Regions from separate parts of the Oceanisphaera submarina genome, predicted to be linked through region 1. Evidence: predicted binding sites of a transcription regulator. Region 1 holds the regulator's gene; each other region holds the start of a gene.
What was found. The regulator MetJ, encoded in region 1, represses methionine synthesis genes. The targets are predictions, from matches to a motif close to AGANNTCTAGANNTCT.
Positions count from the first base shown of each region.

Region 2: metA (homoserine O-succinyltransferase MetA) is a predicted target of MetJ. The motif match lies at 2,666-2,681, and genes of this name have one in related genera.
Region 3: ACLEIV_RS03660 (DUF1852 domain-containing protein) is a predicted target of MetJ. The motif match lies at 2,369-2,384, and genes of this name have one in related genera.

Region 1 covers NZ_JBKGFN010000004.1:184,911-189,130, forward strand. The annotation lists gene hslO (Hsp33 family molecular chaperone HslO) at 1-105, opposite strand, end outside; gene hslR (ribosome-associated heat shock protein Hsp15) at 234-626, opposite strand; gene nudE (ADP compounds hydrolase NudE) at 789-1,346, shown strand; gene cysQ (3'(2'),5'-bisphosphate nucleotidase CysQ) at 1,349-2,167, shown strand; gene metJ (met regulon transcriptional regulator MetJ) at 2,186-2,518, opposite strand; gene metB (cystathionine gamma-synthase) at 2,699-3,859, shown strand; gene metL (bifunctional aspartate kinase/homoserine dehydrogenase II) at 3,859-4,220, shown strand, end outside.
Region 2 covers NZ_JBKGFN010000011.1:4,537-8,756, reverse strand. The annotation lists gene metH (methionine synthase) at 1-61, opposite strand, end outside; gene ACLEIV_RS11440 (cation:proton antiporter) at 305-1,594, shown strand; gene metA (homoserine O-succinyltransferase MetA) at 1,685-2,629, opposite strand; gene ACLEIV_RS11430 (CinA family nicotinamide mononucleotide deamidase-related protein) at 2,772-3,950, shown strand; gene ACLEIV_RS11425 (phosphatase PAP2 family protein) at 3,997-4,220, opposite strand, start outside.
Region 3 covers NZ_JBKGFN010000002.1:217,864-222,083, forward strand. The annotation lists gene ACLEIV_RS03645 (heavy metal sensor histidine kinase) at 1-713, shown strand, start outside; gene ACLEIV_RS03650 (LysR family transcriptional regulator) at 1,027-1,911, shown strand; partial or broken gene ACLEIV_RS03655 (IS5/IS1182 family transposase) at 2,055-2,168, shown strand; gene ACLEIV_RS03660 (DUF1852 domain-containing protein) at 2,523-3,506, shown strand; gene ACLEIV_RS03665 (methionine synthase) at 3,550-4,220, shown strand, end outside.

The sequences.
Region 1 (4,220 bases):
CTGAGATTCCAGCACCTGATGAAAGCTCTGCTGCAGCTGTACCAGCTCGCCCCGTACCTGATAGTTGTCGAACAGATAACGATGAAGTTGATCGATGTGAGTCATAAAAAATCCTGTATGGGCTGAGTGCCGTTATCGTCTGTATATGCGTTATATAGTGTAAGTGGTTTGTCTCTGGCGGGGCCAGGCCATGGCCGGTCGGTTGCTCGGCTGCGGTTATCCCTCTGGCCGCCTCAGTTGCCCTGCTTGATTTTAAGCAGGGTACGCCGTTCTTTTTTATCAGGCCGGCGTTCAGGGCTGGGAGCAAACTGGCTGTTGAACTTGCGGGCCTCGGCGTTTTGATCGCGCTTCTTGATGCTGTCTTCGGTTTCCCGAAACAAGCGCTGGGCCTGCTCTGCCTTGCCGCGATGTTCCGAGAGTTCCAGCACCACGACTTCCTTTTCATCATTACCCTGGCGCAGGCGGATCAGGGCGCCAACCTCTACCAGCTTGCTGGGTTTGCTGCGCTGGCCATTGTAGTGCACCTTGCCGCCGTCAATCATGGTGCGGGCCAGGCTGCGAGTCTTGTAGAAGCGGGCGGCCCACAGCCATTTGTCCAGGCGGATGGATGGTTTTTCTCCGTTCATTGCGCTCGCTCTCGTTAAAACCGGGTCTGAATTATACCAGATGCCCCGGCCCGGGGAGTATATCGGCGCCGGCAAAACCCGGGTTCCGGCAACTTGTGGGCAGACGTTTACCGAGAGTTGCGATAACCTCTGATCAGGGTGAGTGAAAAGGCGGAAACGGTCATGGCGGACAAGAAACAAAAACCTGAGATACTACATACAGAATTGGTGGCACAGAGTCGTCTTTTCAAGGTGGAGTCGGTCCATCTCAAGTTCAGTAACGGCGTGCAAAGGGTGTATGAGCGTATGCGTAACAGCGGCCGTGGCGCCGTGATGCTGGTGCCGTTGCTCGATGAGCAGACGATATTGCTGATCCGTGAGTACTCGGCCGGAACCCATAGCTATGAACTGGGCTTCCCCAAGGGGTTGATCGATCCGGGAGAAGACGCCATGGAGGCGGGTAATCGGGAGTTGATGGAAGAAATCGGCTACGGGGCGCGGCAACTGACGCACCTGAAGCAGGTTAGCCTGGCTCCCGGTTATTTTGGTAGTCGTATGGATATTTTACTGGCGCGAAATCTGTATCCTGAACGGCGTGAGGGGGATGAGCCGGAACCGCTCGATGTGGTGCCCTGGCCACTGGATAAACTGGACCAGCTGATGGCCCGGCCCGATTTCAGTGAAGCGCGTAGCATCTGTGGCCTGTTTTTACTACAGGACTGGCTCAATAAAGAGGAATAAGCATGGATATCTATGCCTTGTTGCCCGGGGTGAAGGCGGCCGCCCGTGAATCCGGCAGCCTGATATTGTCGATGTATAACAGTGGTCAATACCAGGCCGAGAACAAAGACGACGACAGTCCGGTAACCAGCGCCGATCTGGCCGCCCATGAGTATCTCCGGCAGGCGCTGCGCGAGCTGGCAGATATTCCGGTACTGTCGGAAGAGGGAACCGAGGTGGCGCTGGCCGAGCGTAGCCGCTGGCCCCGTTACTGGCTGGTGGACCCGTTGGATGGCACTCAGGAGTTTATCGCCGGCAGCGGTGATTTTTCCACCATGGTAGCGCTGATCGAAGACGGCAAACCAGTGCTGGGCGTGGTGTACGGACCGGTAAACGATCTGATGTATTACGCGGTACGCGGCCAGGGTGCCTTCAAGGAAGCGGGCGGCGAGACCAGACGGATCGAGGCACGGCATCATGATCCGGCCGAGCCGCTGACCCGATTGCGCATCACCATCAGTCGTCGGCAGAACGTAGACTGGGTTCGCTCCCGGCTGACCCCCACGCTTGACTATCAGCTGGTGCCGCTGGGATCCAGTTCGCTCAAATCCTGCCTGGTCGCAGAAGGGGGGGCCGACCTGTATATGCGCATCGGCCCCACCGGCGAGTGGGATACCGGTGCTACCCAGTGCATAGTGGAAGAGGCGGGTGGCCGCCTGCTGGATCTGAATCTCGAGCAGCTCAGCTACAACCGGCGCGACAGCATGATCAACCCCAACTTCATTACCCTGGGGGATGAAGGGCTGCCCTGGCCGCAGATTCTGGTGGCTTCGGAAAGTTAACGCCCGGTGTCGGCGGCGTTATTCTTCGTCGCCGATGGCGTAATCTTCGATTTCGATACCCAGTTCGGCCATGATGGCCCGGGCGTGCGCTGGTATCTGATCGGATACGTCTTTACGCAGGTCTTCGTCCTGGGGCAGGGGCTGACCGGTATAGGCATGCAGAAAGGCTTCGCACAGCAGTTCGCTGTTGGTGGCATGACGCAGGTTGTTGACCTGACGACGGGTACGTTCGTCGGTCAGTATCTTCAACACCTTGAGCGGTATGGACACGGTGATCTTTTTGACCTGTTCATTTTTCTTGCCGTGCTCGGCGTAAGGGCTAATATAATCGCCGTTCCATTCAGTTTTCATTATTCACCCGCATCAAGGTTAAAAATCCGAGCCGGATTGTAACCCCTGCATTTTTTATTGGCAATCCAACAGCAAAGCCTTGTGGACGTCCGGAAGGCTTGACGGCTCATTCTGGCTGGGTTACTGTGCGCGCTTTGGAAGTTCCGTATCATCAGGCTGCCATAGTGCAAAGGAGAGGATATGCCAGATTACCAGACCCAGACTCATGCCGTTCGTACCGGCATCGATACCGATACCCAGCATGGGGCTGTGGTGCCGCCTATCTATCTCAGCAGCACCTATTCTTTTGCCGATTTCAATGAACAGCGTCGCTTCGATTATGCCCGTTCCGGCAACCCGACCCGACAGACGCTGATCGATGCCCTGACCCGGCTGGAAAAGGGCGCCGGCGCCGCCGTGACCGCGAGCGGCATGGGGGCCATCAATCTGGTCATTACCTCTCAGCTGCAGGCCGGCGATCTGCTGCTGGCGCCCCACGACTGTTACGGTGGCAGCCATCGGTTGTTCAACTCTCTGGCCCAGAAGGGCAACTTCGAGGTCGAGTATGTGGATCAGACCGATGAGGCGGCCCTGGCGGCGGCTCTGGCCAAAAAGCCCAGGATGCTGTGGATTGAAACGCCTTCCAATCCTCTGTTGCGGGTGGTGGATATAGCGGCGCTGTGCGCGGCGGCCAAGGCCGTGGGCGCCCTGAGTGTGGTCGACAACACCTTTCTGTCGCCGGCACTGCAACAGCCGCTGACCCTGGGCGCCGATCTGGTGGTGCACTCCACCACCAAGTACATCAACGGTCACTCAGATGCGTTGGGTGGCGCCGTGGTCGCCGCCAGTGAAGAGCTGGCCGAAGCGCTGCGCTGGTGGGCCAACTGCTTAGGGTTAACCGGCTCAGCCTTCGACAACTACCTGACCCTGCGCGGCCTGCGTACCCTGGGGGTACGGATGCGCCAGCACTGTGAAAACGCCGAGGCGCTGGTCACCTATCTGCAGGGGCGCCCCGAGGTGAAAACCGTTTATCACCCCGGCCTGCCCGACAACCCGGGCCACGAAGTGGCGGCACGCCAGCAACTGGGCTTTGGCGCCATGCTCAGCTTCGAGTTGAATGTGGACGAAGCCGACATGAAGGCGTTCTTGAAACAGCTGAAACTGTTTTGTCTGGCCGAATCGCTGGGCGGAGTAGAAAGCCTGATTGCCCACCCGGCCACCATGACCCACGCGGCCATGCCGGAAGAAGCCCGTCTCCTTGCCGGTATTAGCAATCAGCTGTTGCGGGTGTCGGTGGGTATCGAGGATGTACGCGACCTTATCGAAGACTTCGATAATGCATTCAAGGTGTTAAATAAGTAATGGCTCAGCAGCAGAACGACATCGACAGCCATCGGCGTCCGGTCCATAAGTTTGGCGGCAGCAGCCTGGCCGATGCCGCCTGCTTCCATCGGGTGGCCGACATCATCAACAGCCAGGGGCAAGCCGATGCGCTGATCGTGGTGTCGGCGTCGGGCAAGACCACCAACCGCCTGATTGAGCTGCTCAACCTGTTTGTCAGCGGCGATAACGCCGCCGCCGCCACCCTGGAAGGGTTATACAGTTTTCAGTGCAGTCTGATCGAAAATACCTTGAGTGAGGCCGAGGCCGCGCCCCTACTGGCGGCGCTGGATGAAGACATCAAGACCATTGCCGGGGTATTGGAAAATCACCGGTTGGACGA
Region 2 (4,220 bases), on a different contig from region 1:
TAATCAAAATACGTTCGGCGAGAGCCTGTTCGAGCTGGGAAAAAACGGGGGATCTGGACACTGATAACTCCTGTTACAACTTGATTCCTGAAAGCAACATCCATGCTACCACAAAATATGAAACTGGAAATCCAGCCATCTACAAGGCTGACTCATGGAAAGGGTCGTATAGCCGGTAAAAATGCGTAAATTAACCGCATTTTCACTAGTGAAAACCCGTGCTGTTAGGGCACACTATGCACCACCGGCAAAGACCGGCCAACCCAGCTTGCAAATAAAATAAAATCTCTACGGAAGTGCCTTTATGAGCGTCTATTACACCCTGTGTATTCTGGCGGCGATGGCTATTACCATCGCTTTCGTCAATCAATACATAATGAAAATCCAGACTACCATCGCCATTACCTTCGGCGCCCTGCTTATCTCCATCCTGATGCTGATCCTCGGTAAAACGACCTGGCCCGAGCTGCAATTGCATGCCATTGCCACCCTCGAGACCGTCGACTTCGGCGAGTTTCTGCTGCAGGGTATTCTCGGCTTCCTGCTGTTTGCGGGCGGACTGGGCATCAACCTGCCGGCACTGAAGAGTCAGAAATGGGAGATTTCGGTATTGGTGCTCATCGGCGTGCTGATCTCAACGCTGGTGGTGGCTGCCGGCTTGTGGCTGCTGGCCTATGTGGCCGCCATTCCCCTGCCGTTTATCTACTGCCTGCTGTTCGGGGCGCTGATTTCCCCCACCGATCCCATCGCCGTGCTGGCCATCGTCAAGAAGCTGGGTGCCCCCGAACAAATCGCCATCCAGATTGAAGGCGAGTCGCTGTTCAACGATGGTATCGGCCTGGTCATCTTCCTGACCATTTTTGCGGTGGCCTTCAACGGTAATGAAGCAACCTTCGGCTCCGTGCTGACGCTGTTCACCCACGAAGCCATCGGCGGCATAGTATTCGGCGCCCTGTTGGGCCTGATGTCTCACCTGATGATCAGCGCCACCGACGACGGCTCCATGGAGCTGTTGATGACCCTGTGCATTCCCACCGCCGGCTTTGCCCTGGCCAATATACTGGGCGTCTCCGGCGCTCTGGCCATGGTGGTAGCGGGAATCATGATCGGCAACTGGACCCGCTACACCGGTTTCTCCGAACAGAGTTCGAAATACCTGGATCAATTCTGGCATTTGCTGGACGAGTTTCTGAACGCCCTGCTGTTCCTGCTGATTGGCCTGGCCATGTTGCTGGTGCAGTTCCACTGGCAGGCCTGGATCCTGGTGCTGTGCGGTATTCCACTGGTGCTGGCCGGTCGTTTCGTCAGCGTCGCCCTACCCTATGTCGGCTTCCGCCGTTTCCGCAGCTACAACAGGTATTCGGTACGAATCCTGACCTGGGGCGGTCTGCGTGGCGGTCTGTCACTGGCGATGGCGCTGTCTATCCCCACCGGTATCAAGCTTGGCACCGACGGCCAGGTTGAACTGCGGGATCTGATCCTGATGATGACCTACGCCATAGTGCTGTTTTCCATCATAGTACAGGGCATGACCATCACCCCCATGATCAACAAGGCCAAGGCGGCAGAAAAGGCCGGCTTTCCCATTGAATGATACCGTGATGGGTGAGGCGTAAAGCGTGAGGGGGAGAACCGGGTTTGAGGCTTTACTTCGCTCCTCACCATTTGTTGCCCCTCATCGCATTTAGCCTCGGGTAAGCGACTCGCCGGTGGCGCTCAGGGTACGCAGATCATACGGGGTCAGCTGGTAAACGTGATAGTTCAGCCAGTTGGCAAACAACAGGTGACCATGGCTGCGCCAGGTGGCCCGGGGGGAGTTGTCGGCATTGTTTCCGGGATAATAGTTCTCCGGCATCTGCGGCGCCATACCCACGTCCAGATCCCTCTTGTATTCCGTATGCAACGTATCCGCATCGTATTCCGGGTGGCCGGTGACGAACACCTGCCGTCCGTCCGGACTGGCCGCCAGATACACGCCCGCCTTTTCCGACGCCGCCAGTATTTTCAGATCCGTCTTTTGCCGGATAAGATCGACCGAAAAATCCGCATAGCGGGAATGAGGTGCCAGAAACACATCGTCGAAGCCGCGTACCAGTGGTTCGTACTGGGCCATATTCTGGTGCTCATAAACGCCAGACAGTTTTTCCAGCCGGGTTCGCTTGTCCAGCCCGTACAGGATCTTCAGGCCGGCCTGGGCCGCCCAGCACAAAAACAGGGTCGAGGTAACGTGGCTTTTGGACCACGCCACTATCTGCTCTATCTTGTCCCAATACACCACATCGCAGAAATCGGTCAACCCCAGGGGGGCACCGGTAATGATCAAGCCATCATAAAACTGATCCTGAACCTGCTCGAAATCATGATAGAAATGCTCCAGATGCGACTGGGGCGTATTTTTCGAAGGTCTGTCGTCAATACGCAGCAGGTCCACGCCAATCTGCAGCGGCGAGTTGGACAGCATACGCAACAGCTGATTTTCGGTTTCAATTTTCTTCGGCATCAGATTTAGCAGCAGCACCCGCATCGGGCGGATTTCCTGATTGACCGCCCGGGTCTCCGTCATCACGAAGATATTTTCCTGAGTCAGGACATTGGCCGCTGGCAGGCGATCCGGAATTCTGATGGGCATTTGCTCACTCCATGTACAGCATCGGTAAGAAAGTCTAGACATCTAGAAATCTACAACAAAGCGGCGGGTCTTGTCATCCCCGACGTGTGCCGCAGGCCGAAGATACGTTAAAATCCCGATAACGCACCTCGAGGATAAGAATATGGAAGCTGTGATTGAACTGGTGAGTACCGGTGATGAAGTTCTGACCGGCCTGATAACGGATACCAACGCCGGCTGGCTGTCGCAGCGATTACTGGAGCAGGGTTGGCAGGTTCGACGTCGCTTCACTATCGGCGATGACAAGGCAGATCTGGTCGAGCTGTTCGAACAACGCAGCCATCAGGCCGATCTGGTGATCGTCAACGGAGGGCTTGGCCCCACTTCGGACGACATCAGTGCCGAAGCCATGGCCGAGGCTGCCGGCGTTCCCCTCGAACTGAATTCGCACTGGCTCGAGGTAATGCAGCAGAAATACAGCAGCCGCAATCGCACCATGCCCCAGAGCAACAGCAAACAGGCCATGCTGCCGCAAGGCGCCGAGCTGGTGGACAACCCGGTAGGCACCGCCTGCGGTTTTGCCATCAAACTCAACCGTGCAACCTTTTTCTTTACTCCTGGTGTACCGTCCGAGCTGAAGAAAATGATGGACGATGAGATACTGCCGCGGCTGCGGCGTCAGCTCGGACAGAATGGCTACAGTCAGGTGCGTCGTTTCTTTCTGTTCGGTCTGTCCGAGTCCGGGTTAAGCGACCGACTCGATCATCAGCAATGGCCGGCCGGCATTACCCTCGGCTACAGAGCAAATTCGCCGACCATAGAGCTGAAGTTGATTATCGAAACCGAAGATGCGGCCGACATTACCGCCGCCGAAGCACAGCTGCTGGCGGAAGTGGGTACTCATCTGGTGGCCCGGGACGAGATGAATTTTACCGCCAGCCTGGGCCCCCTGTTATTGAACAAGGATCTGACCATCTTCGAGGACGCCAGCGGCGGCCGCCTGACCGATACCATCAGCACCATTACCCGTGAGTTTGAAGGCCATTATGTAGCGGGACTGCCGGACAGCGCCGAAGATCTCGCCCACTGGCTGACGCGCTCGGTCCGCCCGCTGACCCTGGCCATTGGTGCCGAAGGCCCGCAAGGCATTCCTATTGCCTTGCTTTCCACTCAAGGCTGTCAGATACAAACCCTGCAAATGCACTTTCGTGATCCCCTCAATCGACGCCGGCTGCTGGCCTTTGCCGCCTTCGATATGCTGCGCCGCCACCTGCTCGGTGAAACCCTGATGGTGGATTACGATATATTGCCCTGTAGCGAGCGCTTCACACTGTCGGCATAAAGCTGTCAGCATAAAGACAAGGGCGGCCCATGACCGCCCTTCCTGCTTAACCTTGCAGCCGCCATCTCAACAACAGCTTTTCGATCGGCGTGAGCATCACCTCGGTCAGCCGATACGCCAGTGGCGTATGAAACAACCAGGCCCCGGTGATCAGCGCCAGGGGAATGGAGCCACAGATGAAATCGGTAAACCAGTGGGCTCCCGACATCACCCGCGGCATGGCCAGGGCCAGCACCAATGGCACCACCGCATAAAGATAGCGACGGGGAA
Region 3 (4,220 bases), on a different contig from region 1:
TGCTGGACCGACTGGAAGACTCGTTTCAGCGGCTGTCGGCATTTTCCTCGGATATCGCCCACGAACTGCGCACCCCGGTCAACAGCCTGATGATGCACACTCAGGTGGCGCTGGCGCATGAACGCGATGCTGCTGAATACAAGGAAGCGCTGTACGCCAATCTGGAGGCGGCAGAACGGCTGGCAAGAATGATCGGTGAAATGCTGTTTCTGGCCCAGTCGGAACAGGGGAAACTGCCCATGCAGCCAATACCCCTGGAGCTGGCCGATGAACTGGACGAATTACTGGAGTTTTTCGAGCCGCTGGCCAGCGAGCAGCAGCTACATTTTCGTCGGCAGGGCAACGCCTGCCTGCTGGGTGACAGATCCATGCTGCAACGGGCGTTCAGCAATCTGTTGACCAATGCCATTCGCTATACACCGGCGCTGGGAGAAATCCGCATTTCTGTGTTGAAAGACAGCCAGGGCATCACCGTCGAGGTCGCCAACCCCGGCCCCGTCATCCCGCCCGAGCAATGGCCCCGGCTGTTCGATCGTTTCTACCGTGCCGACAGCGCCCGCCAGTCGGTGACCGAAGGCACCGGCCTTGGCCTGGCCATCGCCAGGGCAATAATAACCGCTCACAACGGCACCCTGTCGGTGCACTCCGATGAACGGGAAACCTGTTTCACGGCCCACTTTCCCGGCGATGGCCCCTTCACGACGGCGGGCTAGCCACGGCCGTTTATAGCAACCCCATCAAGAGTCTGAGCGGATTTTGGGACTGAGGGCCAGAAGCAACACAGCCGCCTCCCTCGACGCGCCGGGATGTGACACTCATTGTTTCAACCTGCTGCGAACACTCACTGGATGTTCGGCCAGATTGAAGCCCGTCGTCACGGCAGGACAAGCTTGCCCCACCGGGCACCTGCATATCCAGACATTCAGGCATGCATTGTCGGGATTTTAATAATGAAAATAATGATATATTTTCAATAAGTCATGAATTACATTCATAATTTTAAGTGCTAAAGACCGGAGTTAAGTTATGTTGGAGCGGTTTCACCTTGAAGTGCTGGCAGCAATAAAAGAGCAGGGAACCTTAACCCAGGCTGCTGAATCGTTAAATTTATCCCAGTCTGCATTGAGTCACAGCATCAAAAAACTAGAAGGCCAGATCAAAACACCGGTTTGGCAAAAAGAAGGCAGAACCTTGCGCCTTACCAATGCTGGTGAACAAATCTTGACTCTTGCCAATCGGGTATTGCCGCAATTCAAACACACTGAACATCTATTGCGCCAGATAGCGACAGGCGAAATGGGTTCACTTCGCATCGGCATGGAATGCCACCCTTGCTATCAATGGCTGTTGAAAGTGATTGAACCTTATCTTGAAAAATGGCCAAACGTTGACATTGACGTGAAGCAGGAATTTCAGTTCGGTGGTCTGGGTGCCTTGCATAGCTACGAGATAGATATCCTCGTCACGCCTGATCCCTTGTATAAACCCAAGGTGACGTTTATACCGGTATTTGACTATGAACATAGACTCGTCGTTTCGACATCTCACCGTCTTGCCATGGAAAACTCGATCATGCCTGAACAGTTAAGTGATGAAGTGTTATTTAGCTACCCGGTAGAGCCTGAACGGCTGGATATTTACAGTCAGTTTTTAAACCCCTCAAAATACACGGTCAAAAAACACAAGACAATCGAAACTACGGAAATAATGTTACAAATGGTGGCGGCTGGCAGAGGCGTCTGTGCATTGCCTGGTTGGTTAGCGGATGAATTCGCCAAAAAAATGGCCATTAAGAGCCTCCGGTTCGGTAAACATGGGATTAGAAAACAAATCTTTTTAGGGGTGCGAAAAGGCGAGGAGCAGATTAATTACCTGAGTGATTTCATTACTCAGGCTCAGAGTGTCAGGTAGTTACTCAGTCTTGCCTTTAAACTCACACTGTTCTTCACTAACACAGCCGCCGGTCCTGTCAGGTGGCGTTGTTTCCTATATCGGTGAACTCTCTGTCTCACCCATGATCCGATCACCTGACGAACGGACTCGGAAGTAAACAGATGGGTAAAGCACGGCACAACATCAGCCACTGGCGGCCGTACAACCGGGCCTTGGTCAATCGCGGTTCACTGAGCTTCCGGATGGATGAAGAGGCTATCCGGCAATGGTGCTGCCATTTTCAGCTGATAGACGTACCCTGCCCCACCGGGGTACAGCCGCATCTGCAAGTGCGCCCAAACTGCGAACCTGGCATACCGCTTGACCGAGCGTGCGCTGGCTTACAATAAATCATGAATTTTATTCACGCATTAATGAAATTAAATCATTATTTTTCATACATCTGCCCCTGTATAACATATCTACGCTTAGCTCTAGACATCTGGACTTCTAGGTAACATTGCAGTTGATTGTTAACCAGACAAGTACCAGAAAATACTGTGCAGCTTGTTGATTGAAAAATCAGCAAGACCAGAAAGAGCAAGGAATAAATTCAGATTTTATCTCGGATAATTGGATGCCAGATCACCATGAGTAACGACTTTACATTCGCTATAACCAGCATTGGCTTCGATGAAAATTATCAGCCCTCAGACAATACGCGTATTACGACCAACTTTGCTAATTTGGCCAGAGGAGAGAGCCGCCAAGAGAACTTGCGCAACGCCTTAAAGATGATTGACAATCGGTTCAATGCCTTGGCGCATTGGGATAACCCCGAAGGAAGTCGTTATTCCGTCGAGCTTGAAATCATTTCCGTTGAGATGGACATTGATAATAAAGGCAATGGCCACACCTTTCCTACGATTGAAATATTGAAGACGAACATTGTTGATCACAAAACCAACACACGCATTGAAGGCATTGTAGGGAATAATTTCTCCTCTTATGTGCGAGATTATGATTTCAGCGTATTGCTGTTGAATCATAACAAGGGGCAACCCAAATTTAGTATCCCAGATGATTTTGGCGATCTGCATGGAAAACTATTCAAATGTTTTGTAAATTCAGACACCTACAAGCAAAATTTTATTAAACATCCTGTTATATGCCTCAGCATTTCGGATAAGGTGACCTATCATCAGACTGGAAATCAGCACCCCGTATTAGGTGTCGAATATCAGCCACATGAATCATCCTTAACTGAAAAATATTTCAAAAAAATGGGATTGGAAGTTCGCTACTTCATGCCACCAAATAGCGTTGCGCCTCTGGCTTTTTATTTCTTTGGTGATTTACTTAATGATTATAATAATCTTGAGCTTATCAGCACCATCAGCACGATGGAAACTTTTCAAAAAATTTACCGACCTGAGATTCATAATGCCAATGCTGTGGCAGGAAAATGCTACAAACCTAACCTGAAGAATCCGGATCATTCATTAACTCGAATTGTTTATGATCGAGAAGAACGTAGCAAGTTAGCAGTTAAACAGGGAAAAGTGGCTGAGGAAAACTTCATCAAACCATACCAATCTATCCTTGAACAATGGTCTGCTAGCTACGCTTCCTGATTTAGGGCCTTATAATTAACAAGAATACAGAACGGTGTTTATTATGAAAAGATTATTACCTACTTCAACTGCGGGCAGTTTACCCAAACCTTCTTGGCTTGCACAACCTGAGACACTTTGGTCACCTTGGAAATTGCAAGAGGATGAATTGATTGAGGGAAAACACGATGCTTTACGTGTGTCGTTGCAAGAACAGCAACAAGCAGGCATTGATATTGTCAGTGATGGCGAGCAAACGCGCCAACACTTTGTGACTACGTTTATTGAGCACCTTAGCGGTGTTGATTTTGAAAAACGTAAGACCGTTAAAATTCGTGATCGCTATGATGCGAGTGTACCGACAGTCGTTGGTGCTGTAAGTCGCCAAAAGCCGGTTTTTGTTGAAGATGCCAGGTTTTTGCGTCAGCAAACCAAGCAACCCATTAAATGGGCCCTGCCAGGTCCCATGACTATGATAGATACGCTTTATGATGACCATTATCACAGTCGCGAAAAGCTAGCTTGGGAGTTCGCCAAAATACTCAATCAAGAAGCTAAAGAGTTAGAGGCAGCTGGTGTTGATATTATCCAGTTTGATGAACCTGCATTTAATGTGTTTTTTGATGAGGTCAATGATTGGGGGATTGCTGCTTTAGAAAGAGCAATTGAGGGCCTTAAATGTGAAACTGCCGTACATATTTGCTATGGATACGGTATCAAAGCCAATACGGATTG